DNA from 2 places in the Streptomyces sp. SP17BM10 genome. Region 1 is predicted to be linked to the other one. Evidence: riboswitches for the same ligand, from Rfam matches in the RefSeq annotation. Region 1 holds a riboswitch; the other holds the start of a gene.

Evidence for each region. Region 1 has a riboswitch for glycine ahead of gcvP (aminomethyl-transferring glycine dehydrogenase). Riboswitches for the same ligand answer to the same signal wherever they lie in the genome.
Region 2: another riboswitch for glycine. It lies ahead of gcvT (glycine cleavage system aminomethyltransferase GcvT); the one in region 1 lies ahead of gcvP (aminomethyl-transferring glycine dehydrogenase).

The regions. Positions count from the first base shown of each region.
Region 1 is NZ_JAQYXB010000409.1:13,487-18,965, forward strand. It holds gene PUR71_RS03415 (MFS transporter) at 1-33, opposite strand, end outside; gene PUR71_RS03420 (PRC and DUF2382 domain-containing protein) at 234-1,340, opposite strand; glycine riboswitch at 1,493-1,596, shown strand; gene gcvP (aminomethyl-transferring glycine dehydrogenase) at 1,837-4,737, shown strand; gene PUR71_RS03430 (DUF5999 family protein) at 4,850-5,041, opposite strand; gene PUR71_RS03435 (hypothetical protein) at 5,413-5,479, opposite strand, start outside.
Region 2 is NZ_JAQYXB010000577.1:44,968-50,446, forward strand. It holds gene PUR71_RS17295 (enhanced serine sensitivity protein SseB C-terminal domain-containing protein) at 230-1,162, opposite strand; gene PUR71_RS17300 (enhanced serine sensitivity protein SseB C-terminal domain-containing protein) at 1,279-2,073, opposite strand; glycine riboswitch at 2,339-2,444, shown strand; gene gcvT (glycine cleavage system aminomethyltransferase GcvT) at 2,676-3,797, shown strand; gene gcvH (glycine cleavage system protein GcvH) at 3,897-4,271, shown strand; gene glyA (serine hydroxymethyltransferase) at 4,368-5,479, shown strand, end outside.

The DNA.
Region 1 (5,479 bases):
GGCCGCGGTGGTGGGCTGAGGTGCCTCACTCACGGTTGCTTCCTCCCGTACATAGTGAATGAACTGAAATAACCATGCAGGGAGATACTTCAGAGTGTCAAATATCGAGTGGTTAAGGTTTGGCAAAGGGGGGTGGTCGGGTGGGGGTGGGGGTGCCTGACGCGGGCTGGGGGAGGGGGCGGGGACATGGCAAAGGCTCCCGGTGGGGGCCGGGAGCCTTTGCCGGGTGGGGCTCAGGAGAGGGGGCGGAGGGAGGTGCCGTTCGGAGCGGGGGTGCCGTTGGGGGCGGTGGGGGTGTCGTCGTGGACCTCGACGTTCTCACGGCGGAGTTCGTCGTGGATGACCTCTTCCGCGGTGTAGCGCTCGACGACGAGGCGGACCCGCTCGATCGGGGCGAGGTACTTGTGGACCACCGGGCGCTCCTCACGCAGGGTGACCTCCTCCACCGCCTCGGCGATCTCCTTCTCGGTGAGGGCCGCCCGTTCGGCGTCGCCCACCGGCATCCGCTCCACCCGGACGCGTTCGCGGACCACCGGGACCCGGCGTTCGACCTGCTCGCTCGTCACGTACTTGCGCAGCTTCGCCGTGCCCAGCACGTGCCACTCGGTGGAGATGTCCAGCCGCTCCTCGCGACACGTGATCTCCACCGGGCCGCTGGGGGCGGACGGGGCCCCGGTCGCCGGCGCGGTCCGGGGCTTGGGCTGGACGAGGGGCTGGGCGGTGGGGGGTTGGGCGGTGGGGGGTTGGGCGGTCGTGGTCGCGGCCGCCATGGGGGTGGCTGCCGGCGCGGGGGTGCTGAGGGTCCGCATGTCGGCCTCCGTGGCGGTCGTGGTGGGAGCGGTGGTGAGGGTGGTCGTGGGGGCGACGGTCGACGTGGTGGCGGCGGCGGTGGTGCCGAAGTCGAGGTCGGGCTTCGGGGGCCCCGCCGCGTCGCCGTTCACCGGCCGGCCGTTCACCGGGGTGTCGAGGCCGTAGTAGCGGTAGAGCTGGAGCTCCTGGGCCGGCGACAGGTGCTGGCCGACGCCGAAGTCCGGCGACTCCTTGACCAGCGACTTGTCGTACGGCACGCGGAGCTCGTCGCCGGAGAACTCGCTCGTGGTGAGCGGGACGAAGGCGTCCCGGCCGAAGATGCCGGTGCGGACGGCGGCCCACTCGGGCTGGCCGGTGGCGTCGTCCAGGTACACCTCGTCGACCGTGCCGATCTTGTCTCCGTTGCGGTCGACCGCCTTGTGGCCGATGAGGTCGCGGGGGTCGATATCGGTCTGCACTCTTTCCTCCAGTGCGCTGCGCCTGCGGAACGCCCGCAGGACGGCGGCCGGAGCACCCGTGCCGTCCGCCACTTCACACCAAAAGCCATCAACCGGACGGCCGCGAGCGGGGTGCGTCCGGACGGGCTGCGGGGTGGGCCGTTCGGGGGACGCGCGTAGACCCCGGGTGACCGGACACACCCGTGATCGAACGGGCTCCCGCTGGTACCCTGGGCCGCGACCGCCGAGCCCGCTCGGGAGAGTCCCCGAAGGCGAAAACCGCTGGTCGGGGCGCCGAAGGAGCAACTCCTCCCCGGAATCTCTCAGGCATCCGTACCGTGTGGGATAGGTCACTCTGGAAAGCAGGGCAGGACCGCCGGCGAGGGAGCCGACGGCCACCACCCTCACCGACGGTGCAAGCCGGCGGAGCGCCCACGGCGCGCCGCGCGGGCGAAGCTCTCAGGTCCCGATGACAGAGGGGGAGGCCTGTCGGGTCCGCCCGCCAGCAGGCCCGTCCGCTGTCCGCAGCGGTGCAGGCCGACCGGCGTGCGTACCCCCGCCGGTCCGTGACCAGGAGGCCTCGACCACCATGAACGCCCAGTCGAACGCGGGACGCCCGAGCGGCGCCGTCACCCTCACCGAGCTCGAGCAGGCCAGCCCCTTCGAGAACCGCCACATCGGCCCCGACGCCGCCGCGCAGGAGAAGATGCTGGCCCAGGTCGGCTACGGCTCGCTGGACGAGCTCGCCGCCACCGCCGTGCCGGAGGCGATCCGTTCCATCACGGGCCTGGACCTGCCCGCCGGCCGCAGCGAGGCCCAGGTCCTCGCCGAGCTGCGCGAGCTGGCCGGCCGCAACCAGGTGCTCCAGCCGATGATCGGCCTGGGCTACTACGGCACCTTCACCCCGCCGGTGATCCTGCGCAACGTCCTGGAGAACCCGGCCTGGTACACGGCCTACACGCCGTACCAGCCCGAGATCTCGCAGGGCCGCCTGGAGGCGCTGCTCAACTTCCAGACCCTGGTCTCCGACCTGACCGGGCTGCCCACCTCGGGCTCCTCACTGCTCGACGAGGGCACCGCCGCCGCCGAGGCGATGGCGCTGGCCCGCCGCGTCACCAAGGTCAAGGGCGGCGTGTTCCTCGTCGACGCCGAGACCCTGCCGCAGACCGTCGCGGTGATCAACACCCGGGCCGTGCCGACCGGCGTCGAGGTCGTCGTCGCGGACCTGTCCGCGGGCATCCCGGCCGAGGTCGCCGAGCGCGGCGTCTTCGGCGTGCTGCTCCAGTACCCGGGCGCCACCGGTGTCGTGCGCGACCTCACCCCCGTCATCGAGCAGGCCCACGGCCTCGGCGCGATCGTCGCGGTCGCCGCCGACCTGCTGGCGCTGACCCTGCTCAAGTCGCCCGGCTCGCTCGGCGCCGACATCGCCTGCGGCACCTCGCAGCGCTTCGGCGTGCCGATGGGCTTCGGCGGCCCGCACGCCGGCTACCTGTCGGTGCGCGCCGAGTTCGCCCGCTCGCTGCCCGGCCGCCTGGTCGGCGTGTCCGTCGACTCGGACGGCAACCGCGCCTACCGCCTGGCACTGCAGACCCGCGAGCAGCACATCCGCCGGGAGAAGGCCACCAGCAACATCTGCACCGCCCAGGTGCTGCTCGCCGTCATGGCGTCGATGTACGCCGTCTACCACGGCCCGGACGGCCTGGCCGACATCGCCCGCCGCACCCACCGCTACGCCGCCGCCCTCGCCGAGGGCCTGCGGGCCGGTGGCGTCGAGCTGCTGCACGGCGAGTTCTTCGACACCGTCACCGCCGTCGTCCCGGGCCGCGCCGCCGAGGTCGCCGCGGCCGCCCGCGCCAACGGCATCAACGTCTTCCAGGACGGCGAGGACCGGATCTCGGTCTCCACCGACGAGACCACCACCCGCGAGCACCTGGCCGGCGTCTGGGCCGCCTTCGGCGTGCCCGCCGTCGAGATCGCCGAGTCCGCCGAGGCGCTGCCCGCCGCGCTGCTGCGCGAGGACGAGTACCTCACCCACCCGGTCTTCCACAGCCACCGCTCGGAGACCGCCATGCTGCGCTACCTGCGCCGCCTGTCGGACCGTGACTACGCGCTGGACCGCGGCATGATCCCGCTGGGCTCCTGCACCATGAAGCTCAACGCGACCACCGAGATGGAGCCGGTGACCTGGCCCGAATTCGGCCAGCTGCACCCGTTCGCGCCGATCGACCAGGCCCAGGGCTTCCTGAGCCTGATCCGTGAGCTGGAGCGGCAGCTGGTCGAGGTGACCGGCTACGACGCCGTCTCGATCCAGCCGAACGCCGGTTCGCAGGGCGAGCTGGCCGGTCTGCTGGCCGTCCGCGCCTACCACCACGCCAACGGCGACACCCAGCGCGACGTCTGCCTGATCCCGTCCTCCGCGCACGGCACCAACGCGGCCTCCGCCGTGATGGCCGGCATGCGGGTCGTCGTGGTGAAGACCCTCGTCGACGGCGACGTGGACGTCGAGGACCTGAAGGCCAAGATCGAGCAGCACCGCGACAGCCTGTCGGTGCTGATGGTCACCTACCCGTCCACCCACGGCGTGTACGAGACCGAGATCACCCAGATCTGCGCCCTGGTGCACGAGGCCGGCGGCCAGGTGTACGTGGACGGCGCCAACCTGAACGCCCTGGTCGGCCTCGCCAAGCCGGGCAAGTTCGGCGCGGACGTCTCGCACCTGAACCTGCACAAGACCTTCTGCATCCCGCACGGCGGCGGCGGCCCGGGCGTCGGCCCGGTCGCGGTGCGCGCCCACCTGGCGCCGTACCTGCCGAACCACCCGCTGCAGGAGGAGGCCGGACCGGCCACCGGCGTCGGCCCGATCTCGGCGGCGCCGTGGGGCTCGGCCGCGATCCTGCCGATCTCCTGGGCGTACGTCCGGCTGATGGGCGGCGAGGGCCTCAAGCGCGCGACCCAGGTCGCCGTGCTGAACGCCAACTACATCGCCAAGCGCCTGGCCCCGCACTTCCCGGTGCTCTACACCGGTCCGGGCGGGCTGGTCGCGCACGAGTGCATCATCGACCTGCGGCCGCTCACCAAGGAGACGGGCGTGACGGTGGACGACATCGCCAAGCGCCTGATCGACTACGGCTTCCACGCGCCGACGATGTCGTTCCCGGTGGCCGGCACGCTGATGATCGAGCCGACCGAGTCCGAGGACCTGCACGAGATCGACCGGTTCTGCGACACGATGATCGCGATCCGCGCCGAGATTGACAAGGTCGGATCGGGTGAGTGGGCGGCCGACGACAACCCGCTGTGCAACGCCCCGCACACCGCCGCCACGCTGGCCGGCGACTGGGCGCACGGCTACTCGCGGCAGGAGGCCGTCTTCCCGGCGGGCGTGAACCCGGCGGACAAGTACTGGCCGCCGGTCAGCCGCATCGACGGTGCGTACGGCGACCGCAACCTGGTCTGCTCGTGCCCCCCGCTGGACGAGTACGGCGTCTGAGTCCGGTCGGGCAGGCGTGAGTGGCAGGGCCCCGGTGGTGACGTCCGCCGGGGCCCTGCCCGTTCTCGTGGGCCGCCCCGCCCGCGATGCGTGCGTTTGGTCGGGCCGCGGGTCAGGCCGCGTGGGCGACCGGGCGGCGCGGCGCGATCACCCGGCCGTCGGGCAGCAGCTCTCCGGTGTCCTCGAACAGGAGGACGCCGTTGCAGAGCAGGCTCCAGCCCTGCTCCGGGTGGCAGGCCACCGGCACGGCCGCCTCGCGGTCCTCGGACTCGGCCGACGGGCACTCAGGACGGTGCTGGCACATACGCGTACCCTCGCTTCGCTCTGCGATCCTCCCCGTGGGGCGGCCTCCGACGGCGTGCCGTCGGGAACCGCCGCGCAGTCGGATCCTGTCCGCGCGCCGATCAGGTGTTGAGCGGCGCTCAAGTGGGTAGGACAGGTGGTCCTTCCACGCTGGTTCCCAGTGTCGGCATACGCGGACGCGCGCGCAGCGATTTGGTGACATGCGCCACAACTCCCGGGCAGAGATCACCCGTTCAGGTGGGGTCGGGCGGGAAATTCGCACGGACGGGTCAGGCGCAAGGTGACCCATCAGGGCCATGGACGGTAACCCGTCCGGGTGAGTGAGGGGTCCGGAGAACCCTGGGGTAGGGGGTGCCGCCAGGGGTGCCCGGGTCAGGAGGTGCCGAGGAGCAGTGGCTTGGTGAGGGGGGCGCGCGCGAGCAGCGGGAGGAGCTCGGCG
Region 2 (5,479 bases), on a different contig from region 1:
CTCTGCCATCCGAACTGGCTTGCGCCAGCCCTGCCAGGCGAGAGATGCCCAACTGTGATCTGCGTGCATGCACCTCCACGATCATTGGCATATCCCTCTTCACATGGCCGTGATAACCGTGTCAAGATGCCTGACACCCGCCGCCGCGAAGTCGTCCGGAAAACGCCGAAGCCGACCTGACGCAAAGTCAAGTCGGCTTCTCGAATCGGGTTTTGGCGGGTTTAGCGGTTCAGCGCCCCGGGTATCCGGGCCACGGCCGCTGGGGCGGCTGCGGCTGCCCGTGCCAGCCCGGCCCGGTCGGCCCGGTCGGCTGGGGGTAGTACGGCGGGGCCTGGTGGCCCGGCGGCGGCACCGGCGGGTAGGCGCCGGTCGGCCGGCCGAGCCCGGCCGCCTCGCGGTCGTAGAACGGCCGCGCCTTGGCCCGCATCCAGAGCGCCACCGGGTCGTACTCGTCGGCCATCGCCACCGTGGACACCGCCAGCCCCTCCGGGGCCACCGCGATCGCCCGCTGCATCAGCGCGCGCACCGCCTCCACGGCCGGCGGGGAGCTGTCGTACAGGTCCAGGCCGATGGCCAGGTACGGTTCGCCCACGGCCGGCTGCACCCAGGCCCGGCGCAGCGCCCGGACGGCCCGCACCTCGCGCGCCTGGTGCTCCAGCAGCGCGAAGAACTGCTGGGCGTTCACCTGCGGCTCGCCGAGCCGCAGCGGCCCGGCCGGCAGCCGGTCCAGGCCCGCCGCGATCCGCCGCAGGTCCGCCCACGGCACGCCGACCCCGCCGCCCGGGGCGTGCGGGTTCAGCCACAGCCCCCAGCGGGTGCGGTACAGCGACGCGGCGATCTCGCGCCCGGAGATGACCTCGTGGGCGCGCGCCCAGCCGGACGCGGCCAGTTGCTCGGGGGAGGTGACGGCCGGCGCGTAGCCGTGGCCGCTGATCTCCATGTTCCCGTACTGGGCCTCCGGGCTGCCCGGGGTGCCGTGCCACAGCAGCATCCAGACCTGGCCCTCGGCCAGGGCGCGGAGCAGTTGCTCGTACGCCTCGTAGCGCTCCGGCGCGACCTCGCGCAGCGCGCGCTCCAGCGCTCCCGGATCCGCGCCGGGGCGTCCGGCCGGTGCCTGGCCCCAGGGCCCCGGTGCACCACCGGACACCGCTCCCGCACTCATGCGCCCACCTCGCCGCGCCTCTTTCCTCACCTGCCGCCGGCCCGTCGGCCGTCTGCACGCACCCTATGGCGCGGCACCGGCCGACGCCACGGCGACGTGCCTACGAACGAACCCCGTCACACCCGCGCGTAGAACGGCAGCACCCGGGTGAGCAGCCACTCGACCACCGGATCGTCCGCGAGGTCGAGCAGCACGAGGTGGACGCCGCCGGGCAGCGGCGCGGTTCCCAGCGCGCGGCCGAGCGCCTCGTTCACCGCCGCCGGGTCGGCCGGGGCGGCCGGGTCCAGCTGCACGCCGATGAACATCACGGTCGGCTCGCCCTCGATGCTGGCGAGCGCGCGGCGCGCGGTCAACACTCCCGGCAGGGCGGCGAGTTCGGCGCGGCAGACGGCCAGGAAGTGCTCCGGGTCCTCCCCCGGCACGGGCTCGCGCAGCGCGACCCGGCCCCCGGTCGGGGCGGAGGGGTCCTCCCAGCGGTCCTCGCGCGGACCGCGGCGCAGCTCGGCCACGCCCTGCGGCGGCACCGGGATGCCCACCGCGGCCTCGGGGTTGACGGCGATCCCGACGCCCAGCGGCAGCCCGCGGGCGAACTCCCAGGCCGGGGCGATCGCGAAGGCCATCCCCGGCGCCTGCTGGAGGAACACCTCCTGCGAGGAGAAGACCGGGACGTACGGTTCGCCGCCCAGCTCGATCGTCGGCAGGTCCAGCGCCTGCCCCCGCGGGTCGCCCCCGGCGGGCAGCGGGATCCACACCTGGCTGCGGGCCAGCACCTCGACCACCCGCGGCGTCGCGCCCGGGTCGCCCAGCGCGGCGGTGAGCACCTGCTCCAGCTCGTTGGCCGGCCAGGTTCCGCCCGGCGGCGGCGTGTCCGGGCCGCCCCACCCCTGCTGCTGCTCCACCGGGTACCCCATGCGCCGCCGTACCGCCCTCTGCCCGTCGGCCGCCCACTGCTGCCGACGCGCAGCAGTCTAGGGTCTGCCGTCGATGGTCTGCCGGCGATGTCCCGTCGTCCGCCCGCACGGCAGGCGGGAGATCGGCGGCAGACCCCAGGGGCGCGCGTTCGCCTCCGCGTCCTGTGACCGGGTCCCCCCTCCCATCGGTGCCGCGGACGTGCCATGATGTGCGCGTCCGACGGCGTCGTGCGCAGTCGGCCCCTCCAACTCCATACCGGCCGCTCGAACCCGCGCGGGAGAGTCCGGAGTGCCCCGTCTGGCGGCACGGCCGGCGCCGAAGGAGCAAGTCCTCCCCGGAATCTCTCAGGCCCCCCTACCGCGCGGGTTAGGCACATCTGGAAAGCGGCGCACGGCCTGTCGTGCGCCCACCCACGGTGCAAGCCGCCATTCTGTCCGGAAAGCTGGAAACAGCGACGGGCCGCTGCGCGGTGAAGCTCTCAGGTTCGACGACAGATGGGGAGACCCACGCCGCCGCATGCCCGCGCGCAGGAGTCGGTCCCCGAGCGGGTCCGGTCCGGCGCGTGCACCCCTGAGTGCCCAGACCGAGGAGTTCCCAGGCCATGTCGTCCCTCCGCCTCACCGCGCTCGACGCGCTGCACCGCGCCCTCGGCGCGACCATGACCGACTTCGCCGGCTGGGACATGCCGCTGCGTTACGGCAGCGAACGCGAGGAGCACCTCGCCGTCCGCACCAAGGCCGGTCTGTTCGACCTGTCCCACATGGGCGAGATCACCGTGACCGGCCCGCAGGCCGGCGAGATGCTGGACCACGCGCTGGTCGGCTTCGTCTCCGCCCTCGGCGTGCTGCGCGCCCGCTACACCATGATCTGCGCCGAGGACGGCGGCATCCTGGACGACCTGATCGTCTACCGCCTGCGCGAGGACGCCTTCCTCGTCGTCGCCAACGCCTCCAACGCCCAGCTGGTGCTGGACGAGCTGATCGCCCGCGCCAAGGGCTTCGACGCCGTCGTCACCGACGACCGCGACACCTACGCGCTGATCGCCGTCCAGGGCCCGGAGTCCACCGCGATCCTCGCGAAGACCACCGACGCCGACCTGCCCGGCCTGAAGTACTACGCGATCCTCCCGGCCCGGGTGGCCGACCGGGACGTCCTGCTCGCCCGCACCGGCTACACCGGCGAGGACGGTTTCGAGATCTTCTGCGCCCCGGCCGACGCCGAGCCGGTCTGGCAGGCGCTGACCGCCGCCGGCGAGGGCCACGGCCTGGTGCCGTGCGGCCTGTCCTGCCGCGACACCCTGCGCCTGGAGGCGGGCATGCCGCTGTACGGGCACGAGCTCTCCACCGACCTGACCCCGTTCGACGCCGGCCTCGGCCGGGTCGTCCGCTTCGACAAGACCACCAACGACGGCGCCTTCATCGGCCGCAGGGCCCTGGAGCAGGCCGCCGCCGCGGCCGAGGCCAACCCGCCGCGCGTCCTGGTCGGCCTGGTCTCCGAGGGCAAGCGCGTGCCGCGCGCCGAGTACACCGTCGTCTCCGCCGACGGCGCCCCGATCGGCCGGATCACCTCGGGCGCGCCGTCCCCGACGCTGGGCAAGCCGATCGCGATGGCCTACGTCGACGCGGCCCACGCCGCCCCCGGCAGCGCCGTCGCGGTGGACGTGCGCGGCAAGCACGAGCCGGTCGAGGTCGTCGCCCTGCCGTTCTACAAGCGCGCCCGCTGAGGATCTTCCCGGGCCCTCGGTCACCACTGAACCGCGACGAAGCCGTCCGCGCGGCGGCCCGCTTCGTCGTACCCGCTTCCCATCCTGGAGAATGACGCCATGAGCAACCCCCAGCACCTGCAGTACACCAAGGAGCACGAGTGGCTGACGGCCGCCGAGGACGGTGTCTCGACGGTCGGCATCACCAAGCACGCCGCGGACGCGCTCGGTGACATCGTCTACGTGCAGCTGCCCGAGGTCGGCGACGAGGTGACCGCGGGCGAGACCTGCGGCGAGCTGGAGTCCACCAAGTCGGTCAGCGACCTGTACTCCCCCGTGACCGGCGAGGTCGTCGAGGTCAACCAGGACGTCCTGGACGACAACGCCCTGGTCAACAACGCCCCGTTCGAGGGCGGCTGGCTGTTCAAGGTCAAGGTGGAGTCCACCGACGAGCTGCTCAGCGCCGACGAGTACACCGCCTTCATCGGCGGCTGACCGGCCCGTGACGGGTGGGGGCCGCAGCGCGGCGGCCCCCCTCCCGCCCCCGCTCCGCCCCGCCGTCCCTCCTCTTCGCCCCGGGAAGACCACACCATGACGGTTCTCAACCAGTCCCTGCACTCCCTCGACCCGGAGATCGCCGCCGCGGTCGACGCCGAGCTGCACCGCCAGCAGAACACCCTGGAAATGATCGCCTCCGAGAACTTCGCCCCGGTGGCGGTCATGGAGGCCCAGGGCTCGGTGCTCACCAACAAGTACGCCGAGGGCTACCCCGGCCGCCGCTACTACGGCGGCTGCGAGCACGTCGACGTCGTCGAGCAGATCGCGATCGACCGCGTCAAGGCCCTGTTCGGCGCCGAGCACGCCAACGTCCAGCCGCACTCGGGCGCGCAGGCCAACGCCGCCGCGATGTTCGCGCTGATCCAGCCGGGCGACACCATCCTGGGCCTGAACCTGGCCCACGGCGGTCACCTGACCCACGGCATGAAGATCAACTTCTCCGGCAAGCTCTACAACGTGGTCGCCTACCACGTCGACGAGAAGACCGGCCAGGTCGACATGGCCGAGGTCGAGCGCCTGGCCAAGGAGCACCAGCCGAAGCTGATCATCGCCGGCTGGTCCGCCTACCCGCGCCAGCTGGACTTCGCCGAGTTCCGCCGGGTCGCCGACGAGGTCGGCGCCCTGCTCATGGTGGACATGGCGCACTTCGCCGGCCTGGTGGCCGCGGGCCTGCACCCGAACCCGGTGCCCTACGCGGACGTGGTCACCACCACCACCCACAAGACCCTGGGCGGCCCGCGCGGCGGCGTCATCCTCTCCAAGGCCGAATGGGCCAAGAAGATCAACTCCGCGGTCTTCCCCGGCCAGCAGGGCGGCCCGCTGGAGCACGTGATCGCCGGCAAGGCCGTCGCGTTCAAGGTCGCCGCGTCCGAGGAGTTCAAGGAGCGCCAGCAGCGCACCCTGGAGGGCGCCCGCATCCTCGCCGAGCGCCTGCTGCAGGCCGACGTCGCCGAGGCCGGCGCCTCCGTGCTGTCCGGCGGCACCGACGTGCACCTGGTGCTGGTCGACCTGCGCAACAGCCAGCTCGACGGCCAGCAGGCCGAGGACCGCCTCCACGAGGTCGGCATCACGGTCAACCGCAACGCCATCCCGAACGACCCGCGCCCGCCGATGGTCACCTCCGGCCTGCGCATCGGCACCCCGGC